DNA from 3 places in the Pseudoalteromonas sp. AS71 genome. Region 1 is predicted to be linked to each of the others. Evidence: predicted binding sites of a transcription regulator. Region 1 holds the regulator's gene; each other region holds the start of a gene.
What was found. The regulator sigma-54, encoded in region 1, starts transcription at its own class of promoters, with help from an activator protein. The targets are predictions, from matches to a motif close to GTTGGCACGNNNNTNGNNT.
Positions count from the first base shown of each region.

Region 1 (3,169 bases):
TTTTACCTAAAATCTTTTCACGAATAGATTCTGCAAGTTGGTGAACGCTTAAATCAGTTGTGTCTATCATAAAGTCGGCGCGGGTGATTAATACATCAAGTAATTCTTTTTCTTTTTTGATGGCTAAATCAAGAGGCAGCGAGTCAATTGATAGTGGGTGTAACCTGCGTGTTTCTGAAAAGCGTTTTATCAACGTTTGATCGTCGCTATCTAAATAAAATAACGTAGGATTTGCAAAGCCTGGTAAGTATTCAAGAATATCGTTAAATTCATCTTGCTCTTTAGGGATGTTTCGCACATCAATGCTAACAGCAATTTTATCGTAGCTATCAGACACACTGCGAACTAATGAAGGAAGCAAGTTAACTGGAATATTATCTACGCAATAATAGCCTAAATCTTCTACAACGCGTAAAGCAACCGACTTTCCAGAACCAGAACGGCCGCTTATGATAATTAACTCCATTTAACACCCTTTATAAAACTATGATTGATCGACAATAACTTGGTAAAGCTCAGTATCAGATTTTGCACTGCGTAACTGTTTACAAAAATCTTTGTTGTTTAGTTTATCAGCAATGGTTGCTAGAGTCTTTAAGTGCTGCTGGTTATCGCCATCTGGTACGATGAGTGCGACAAAAATATCAACAGGGCGATTATCGATTGCATCAAAGTTTATTGGAGTTTCGCTAACGAGCACTAAAGCCAAAGGCTCTTCTGCACCGCTCATTCTTCCATGAGGAATAGCAATGCCACGCCCTATACCTGTACTACCTAATTTCTCTCTGCTCATTAAAGCATTAAGAATATCTTGTTGCGGTAAATACGGAAGTTTGTCGTGAGCAAGTTCGCTAATGAACTCTAAAATTCTTTTTTTGCTATTAAAAAGGACCGCAGCTTTGCTGCAGTCCTGGCATATAAGTGAACTTAATTTCATCATATTAGTGTCGAGCAAGCTTCTCTTTGTGTTTGATTACTTGGCGATCGAGCTTGTCGATCAACGAGTCAATAGCGGCATACATATCTTGATGTTCTGTAGAGGCAAATAGCTCAGCACCGCTTACGTGTATTGTGGCTTCTGCTTTTTGATTTAATTTTTCTACATCGAGAATGACATGAACATTATTAATATGATCAGAGTGTCTTTCAAGCTTCGCAAATTTAGTATTAATATAGTCTCTTAGTGAATCGGTTAATTCTACGTGACGACCAGTTAAGTTTAGTTGCATAAGCATTACCCTCTTAGTTTAGCGTCTTAAATCAGACTTTTACGCTGATTTGACGGTGGAATAGCAAGAGATTCGCGGTATTTTGCGATTGTACGTCTCGCTACTTTAATTCCTTGCTCAGCCAATATATCCGCTATTTTGCTATCACTCAATGGTTTTGCTGAGTTTTCTGCTGCGATTAATTTTCGGATAAGCGCACGTATTGCTGTAGATGAACATTCACCACCGTTTTCAGTACTTACATGGCTTGAGAAAAAATATTTAAGCTCAAATATACCACGGGGTGTATGCATGTACTTTTGAGTAGTCACACGCGAAATTGTCGATTCGTGCATTTCTACCATTTCAGCAACATCATTTAAAACCATTGGTTTCATGGCTTCAGGGCCATGTTCAAAAAAGCCTTGTTGTTGCTTAACAATACAATTAGTAACTTTTAATAGCGTGTCGTTTCTACTTTCTAAGCTTTTAATAAACCATTTAGCTTCTTGTAAATGTGAGCGAATAAACTGGCTGTCGCCACTTGATTTTACAGTGCGAGACATTGCTGCGTATTGGCTATTAACACGAATTTTAGGCATGCTATCTGGGTTTAATTCGACAACCCAGCGGCCTTTAATTTTTTTAACTGACACATCAGGAATAACATACTCAGATTCTTCCCTTACAATAGTATCTGCAGGTTTTGGGTTGAGAGTATGTATTAGTGTCATTACTTCTTTAAGCTCTTCTTCTTTGAGCTTAGTTTTTTTCATTAATGTACGATAGTCGCGAGCTGCTAATAGATCAATATGCTCGGTTAAAATCATTTTCGTTTCATTAATATAAGGTGTTTCTTTATCAAATTGATTAAGCTGAATACACAAACACTCTTGTAAACTACGTGCAGCAATACCAACAGGATCAAACAGTTGGATGCGTTTTAATACCGCTTCAATTTCATCAAGTTCGACTTCGTTATCATCTTCGTTTTCTTGATTAAAGCTTTCTAAAATCTCTTCGCAGCTTAGTGTTAAAATACCTGAATCATCGACAGCTTCTACAATAGCAATAGCAATAGCTTCGTCTGTAGGGCTAAATGGCGTTAGTTGTAATTGCCACATTAAATACTCATGGAGCGTTTCAGTAGAGGCGCCTTGGTATATTGATTCGTCTTCAGGCATTGGACCTGATGAGGCTGCAGGAGCGGCACTCATGTACTCATCCCAACTGACATCCATAGCCATGTCGTCACTTAGCGTGTCTTTTGCAAGTGCTTCACCAGTATCTTGTTCGTATTCGCTCGGAGCATCATCAGCAGATGCGCTAACAGTTATGTCATCGGTATCAGCTTTTTGCTCGTTTTTACCAGCAGCGTCTTCGGAATAGTCTGCCTCTTCAACCTCTAATAGTGGATTACTGTCGAGAGCTTCTTGTATTTCTTGCTGGAGATCCAATGTACTGAGTTGCAACAAACGAATAGCTTGTTGCAACTGTGGAGTCATTGTAAGTTGCTGGCCCATGCGCAGCTGTAGTGATTGCCTCATGTATCTCTAACAATCCTTTTATGTTGTTATAATTAATACTAGCAGATGCTTAAAGACATGGCGTAAATGTTACAGCCTAAATTGCTCGCCTAAGTAAACATCGCGTACTGTTTTATCATTTAATACGTGTTCTGGAGTACCTGATGCAATCAGCTCCCCATGAGAAACAATGTAGGCTTTTTCACAAACATCAAGGGTCTCTCTTACGTTATGGTCGGTAATTAATACACCAATCCCACGATTTTTAAGATGTTCTATTATTTTCTTTATATCTAATACCGAAATAGGGTCAACACCGGCAAACGGTTCATCCAGTAATATAAATTTAGGATCTGCTGCCAGCGCTCGTGCTATTTCTACACGACGACGTTCTCCCCCCGATAATGCCATACCTTGGCTATCACGAATGTGTTG
Region 1 is NZ_JBBMQZ010000001.1:49,375-52,543, forward strand. It holds gene rapZ (RNase adapter RapZ) at 1-466, opposite strand, end outside; gene ptsN (PTS IIA-like nitrogen regulatory protein PtsN) at 485-937, opposite strand; gene hpf (ribosome hibernation promoting factor) at 942-1,229, opposite strand; gene WNY98_RS00290 (RNA polymerase factor sigma-54) at 1,256-2,755, opposite strand; gene lptB (LPS export ABC transporter ATP-binding protein) at 2,825-3,169, opposite strand, start outside.

Region 2 (3,169 bases), on a different contig from region 1:
GTCCACTTCATAGCCTACATCTATAGTTAGTGCTTTATGGCTCTGCTCTACCTCTTTGTCGGTTGCCAAAACTTCAGCTAAAAAATGACTCGGAAATATTTGCTCAACCGTTTTACCAATCAGTTCGCTGCTTGATTTACCCATTACTTCTTCAAACATTTTATTACAGCCGGCAAATACACCGTTGTTATCGCGGTAATAAAATAAATCGGGAGATGAATCAACGATTGAGCGTTGCAACATGCTTTGTTGAGCAAGTTCTTGTTGAGTTTTTTTACGTTCAGCAATTTCTCGGCGCAACTCTTCGATAGCACGGTGCTTGGCATGAAACGCCATTTTACGTTCGTCAATTTCAATATTTAGACGACTAATATTATCTTTTAATGTTTGATTTAAAAGCTTTTCTTGTTTGGTTGCGCTATCTAAATAAGCATACGATGCATCTAATTGGCGAATTGAATTAAGCAATACACTTATAATTAAAGGGGAAACCACAGCAGTAAAAAACACCACAGCCAAAATATCAACAAGATGCAATTCACCAATCGCGACATAATAAAACATGCTCGATAAAATAAGAGATACAGTTAAAAATAAGGTGTAACAAATAGCTGCGGTTTTAAATTCACCAAATCGCGTTATTGAGCTGGAAAGTACCCGAGCCCATGGGCTCAAAGAATAATCGGTCATACGTAATTTTATCTCTTAGCTGTGTGCTTAAATATAAAGAAGGCAATGCGCATGTATAAACATACCATTTACCCAGATTTTAGCATTTTTCTTCTCCCTATATTCATGTTGTGCGATAAAAACAGAATTTTTCATGTTTGATTTTGCTTCTCTCCTCAACTCATCATTTCAGCAATAAATTATTTAGTGTAAAATGCCCCGCTTTATTATCTCCAAATACGAGTAGCGCACATGCAAACCAATATGCCAGATATAGCAGACACAGCACCCGCTTTACAAACAGGTAAATTAGACTGGGTTGGCATGGGCGAAATCGAACTGCCATTTATTTTTGAATCGCGAGACTTATCACCGGTAACAGTAAACGCTAAAGCCCGTGCATTTGTTAATTTGCATAAAGAAGATGCCAAAGGCATTCATATGTCACGCCTATTTTTGGCACTTGACCTGCTTTCAACCGAGCAGCAAGTTAATCCGCAAACAATAGCGCAAGCACTCGATACCTTTATAACTAGCCACGAAGGGCTAAGCGATAAAGCACAAATTGAATTTAAATTTGAATTACCGCTACGCCGTAAATCACTATTAAGTGGTAAAGCGGGCTGGAAAAGCTACCCAGTTGTACTTACCAGTACAATTGAAAATAACATTATTAGCTACGAGCTAACCGTAGATGTTACCTATTCTTCAACGTGCCCATGCTCTGCGGCACTTGCGCGCCAGCTTATACAAAATGCGTTTAACGAAAAGTTTAACCAAGAAACCTTAAGCCAAAAAGATGTCCACGAGTGGCTAGGCACTACACAAGGTATTGTAGCGACACCTCACTCGCAGCGCTCTATTGCAAACGTAAAAGTAAAGCTTGATAGCAATATTCAAGAGTTTGACGTTGTGACGCTAATTAATACCCTTGAAGCTGAACTTAAAACGCCTGTACAAGCGGCAGTAAAACGCGAAGACGAGCAAGAATTTGCCCGTTTAAATGGCCAAAACCTTATGTTTTGTGAAGATGCCGCACGTAAAATAAAAGCATTGCTGGAGGATGGTAATTACAGCGACTACTGGCTGCAAATAAACCATTATGAATCACTACATGCACACGATGCTGTAGCTATTGCGGTTAAAGGCATTGAAAGTGGCTACAAAGCTTAATTGCTGCGTAGTTTCACTTTTAAAAACAAACGGTATTTATTTTATAACCCATACTTTTTAGGCACGTAAATTGCTTTATTTGAGCAGTGTCAATTTGTTGTTATGGAGTTACCGTATGGAATTCGCTTTATTATTAATCTTAGTGTTAGTTGTCGGGGCCTCTGTTGTTGCGTCAAAATTTAATGACGATGGCGGAAACCCGTATCCTTTTACCCGCAAGCAAACTGTTTTCACTCAGGTTGAAGGCGCTTTTTTAAATCTTCTAGAACGAGCTGTTGGCGATCAATATAAAGTTGTTAGTCGCGTTAAGTTAATTGACGTTATTGACTGTAAGCAAGGTCTTTCTGTTAAATCTAAACGTGCTGCTTTAGTTAAAGCTAAAAATAAGCAACTCGACTTTGTATTAATCGACAAAGAAAAACTTACTATTGTTGCGGCTGTTGACCTAGTTAACAATGCCAATAAAGATGGCCACAAAGCTCAACGCGACTGGTTTGTAAACGGTGCATTAGAGTCTGCGGGTATTCCACATATTCGTATGAAAGTTAAATCGGGCTACCGTCCTTCTGAAGTACGCGATGCAATTATGTTTAAACTTGGTAAGCCTGCAGCAACACAAACGCAGCGCCCTGTTCGTAATCGCTCACATAAGCCAGCGGTACTTTCACCTTCTCAAGCTAAAGCACAAACAACTGCTTTAGCTGAAATTTAAAAACCAAATTAAATACTCTCCTAAAAAGTATTTAAAGCGAGCTCAAAAACAAGCTCGCTTTTTTGTTTTTTATTGCTAACTTCACGTATAATCAAGTGATTCAAACTCAGGAATTAAACATTATGAATGTTGGTATTATTGGCGCAATGGAGCCAGAAGTTAAAATTTTACGTGAAGCGATGCAAAACCCAAAAATTTTAACTAAAGCAGGTTTCACTTTTTATACTGGTGAATTGGCTGGTAACACAGTAACACTTGTTCAATCTGGTATTGGTAAAGTAGCATCAACGATTGCAACCACCTTACTGATTGATAACTTCAAACCTGATTGCGTAATTAACACAGGCTCTGCCGGTGGATTCGATCCATCACTAAGTGTTGGCGACGTAGTAATTTCGTCAGAAGTACGTCACCACGATGTAGATGTTACTGCTTTTGGCTACGAAATTGGCCAAGTACCTCAAATGCCAGCAGGCTTTGCAGCTCACCCAAAATTAGTAGAAGCAGCACAACAAACAATCGAACAAATCAGTGATGTTAAAACACTTGTTGGCTTAATTTGTACTGGCGACACCTTCATGTGTGATCCGGTACGTATTGATAAAGCACGCAGTG
Region 2 is NZ_JBBMQZ010000033.1:11,352-14,520, forward strand. It holds gene arcB (aerobic respiration two-component sensor histidine kinase ArcB) at 1-690, opposite strand, end outside; gene folE2 (GTP cyclohydrolase FolE2) at 922-1,842, shown strand; gene WNY98_RS19105 (DUF2726 domain-containing protein) at 1,958-2,554, shown strand; gene mtnN (5'-methylthioadenosine/S-adenosylhomocysteine nucleosidase) at 2,677-3,169, shown strand, end outside.
Region 2: WNY98_RS19105 (DUF2726 domain-containing protein) is a predicted target of sigma-54. The motif match lies at 1,900-1,918, and genes of this name have one in related genera.

Region 3 (3,169 bases), on a different contig from region 1:
GCAGCTAGCTTTTCGCAGCCAGCTTGCAAGCTTTTTGTTACGGTAAAGCCCTCGCGAGCAAGTGAAATGGCAGGCGCTAAAATTTTTGACAGTGGCAGTGCTGCGTGTTCATCTAGCTCAAGGGCTTTTTGCCAACCGCGTATTGTACCCGCTTGAGTCAATGCGCTTAGTCCGCCGCGCTCTGGTATTTGTGTGAGCGTGTTATAAGCACTTGTATTACTTGCAGCTCGGCCGCAGGCGTCAATAGCAGTGGGCGTTTTTTGGTTTGGGTTATCGATAAGCCAAAAGCTGTCGCCACCAATTGAGTTCATATGGGGATACACTACGCTAATAGCTGCCGCTGCTGCTACCATAGCTTCAGTGGCTGTCCCGCCTTGTTTTAATATATTTATACCCGCCTCAGTGGCCGAAAAATGAGACGAGGTAAATGCAATGTTGTGTGTGGTCATGCCGGTGTGTCCTGTTTAAAGTGTGCAGCTAGGTGCTTAACGCAAGCAAGTAAGCTTTTATCGTTACCGTGGCTCATCATTAATGAAAAACCATACGGGTGATCATTTGTTAAATCAGCCAATGGTAAATGCACTTGCGCTGAGCCACTAAGGCCTGCAATTGCCGAAAGCGTAATAATTTGCATGCGTAAGGCGCTTGTGTCGGCGCCTAATTTAGGTGCAGTTGTAGGGGTGGTGGGTAAAAATAAGCAGCTGTGCTTGTTTAAGTTTTTAGCGACGACTGTTTGCCACTCGTGCTGTATTTTTAACGCCTCTTGTTCTTCTTGCTTGGTTAAAGCCAGTGCCATTTTAAAACGAGCCGTAATTGCTGGCGCAAAATGAGAAAGCTGATCTGGGAGTTCAATCCAATCTCGGTGCGTTTTAGCAATCGCACGACCTTGTAATATTCTAAAGGTATCGGCAAGCTCACTTAGTAAACCAACGTTGGGGAGCTTAAAATCGATATGATGATTAAAATAAGGTTTGGTTTTTTCTAAAAGATTACCCAGTGGTGCTTGTAAAGAGGGGTCAACAAGTTCAAAGAGTGCTTCGCAAATAACCAGCGTATTTACTTTATTAATAGGTTGTTGTGGTAATAATACATTGCCAACGCTGCTTAATAGCTCGGCGCTTTGGGTAAGCCAACCTATAGTATCAAAAGGCGGTGCCAACGGTATTAGGCCGTCTTTTTCAATCACGTTATGGCTTGGCCTTATACCAAATAAACCACAATAGCTGGCGGGTATTCTAATTGAGCCGCCAGTGTCGGTGCCTAAGCCAATATCGGCTAAGTTAGCAGCAACGGCTGCTGCCGAACCCATACTCGAACCGCCACTTGCATGACCGCTAAGTTTTGGGTTTTGTGCTGCACCATAGTGAATGTTATTTCCCTCTAAGCTATAAGCCAGTTCGTCTGTGTGGGTAAAGCCTATAAAGTTACAACCAGCGGTCATGAGCTTATTAACCGAGCTTGCCGTATTTTGAGCCGGTTTAGCCGTTTTAAACCAGTGTGGGTTGCCAGCGCTATTACGCTCGCCTTTTACTGCAAATACATCTTTTATTGCAAGACGCTTATTAATAAGCGTGCCTTGGTAATGTGTTTGCCATGCCTTAGGACCATGGTCACAAAAAATACCGGTCGTATTATTATTTTTGGTACTCATATCACCACTCGTTATAAAAAATCTGACCAAGCAGTTCAGATTTAGAGTGATTAAAAAGACGGATTAATTTTTATTATTTTTCAGCTCACTGCGTAACATCTTGTTTTTATTTTACAGAGCCTGATCCGCTTTTTAATCGGTTAGCTTATTACATTGTTTAAAACCTAAGCAAGAGGAATGCCATAAATTAAAATCCTGTCCAATTGGTCAGGATTTGGCGAGTTGTATGAGGTTAGTAAATATGGGCTGTAAAAATAGTGGTATTAAAATGAGCTAAAACAAACCAATTTGGTGCGCAGATGCACCACGTTGGTCTTTATTTATATGGTTTTGAGTGCTAAATAAGGGGCGTTTTACTGATGATTAAACCATTAATATCGGCGTAAACCCAATCGTTAGGTTCTAGGGTGGTGCTAAGCATGGTAACAGCTTGGTTTTTATCACCAAAGCCGCGCTTTAAGGTACTACGCGGTGTAGAGCCTAGCGCCATAACTGGTAAGTCCATAGTGGCAAGTATTTCTATATCTCGGCAACAGCCATTTATTATTACGCCTTCCCAGCCATTATTTAAGGCACGTTCAGCCATAATGTCGCCAATAAACGCAAAGCGTTTGCTCGCAAACCCGTTAATAACTAATACTTTACCTTCACCATCTTCATGCAATATATCGGCGGCAAAAGAGTTGTCTTCTGGGCAGGTAACGGTAACGACTTGACCGTAAAACGTGGTTTTTTTACCAAAGTGATGAAGGCCACTGTCGGCTACTTGTACGCTATCGCGATGATCGTCAAATAAATCGGGTGTAGTAAAGGGTGTCATGGGTTAAGTCTCACTTTGCTCAGGTATTTTAAGACCAATACCTTTTAAAATTATGTGGGCAATTGATTGCGTAATTTGTGCCACATCGGTTTTGTCGTACTCTAATTTGTTCATTACGAGTAAAACCTCAGCCTGAAAGTCGGCGTAATACTGCGTGGTAGACCAAATAGTAAAGAGCAAATGGTAGGGGTCAACCTTATCCATTTTATCTGCGTCCATCCATGCTTGAAGTACATCAACTTTTTGCTTAACCCAAGGGCGGGTATTGGTTCTAAAGTAGTTTTGTAAATAAGGGGCACCGCGCAGTATTTCGCTGGCAAATAAGCGAGATTGCATTGGCTGATTTACGGCGAGTATTACTTTACTTTTAATATAGTTATAAAGCACGGTAGCTGGATCGTCGTTAATTGTGACGTTATCGAGCCCTAAGTTCCAATTAGCTATTATGCGGTCTATCACAGACTCGTACAGACCATCTTTACTTTTAAAGTAATACAAAATATTAGCTTTTGGCACCTGCGCTTCTTTAGCAACCATGCTCATACTTGCTCCGTCGTAACCTAATTGCGAAAACAATTGCTCGGCGGCATCTAAAATTAGTTTTTGGTTTTTTTCGCGTGTTACTTCTTTTTTATTTGGTTTTATTTGTGTGGTCATTGTTGAGTTTGCGTGTTTAACGTATTGATTGATTGTAGCTT
Region 3 is NZ_JBBMQZ010000004.1:123,476-126,644, forward strand. It holds gene WNY98_RS04480 (gamma-glutamyltransferase) at 1-449, opposite strand, end outside; gene WNY98_RS04485 (amidase family protein) at 446-1,651, opposite strand; gene WNY98_RS04490 (putative 4-hydroxy-4-methyl-2-oxoglutarate aldolase) at 1,989-2,471, opposite strand; gene WNY98_RS04495 (TetR/AcrR family transcriptional regulator) at 2,475-3,128, opposite strand.
Region 3: WNY98_RS04485 (amidase family protein) is a predicted target of sigma-54. The motif match lies at 1,818-1,836, and genes of this name have one in related genera.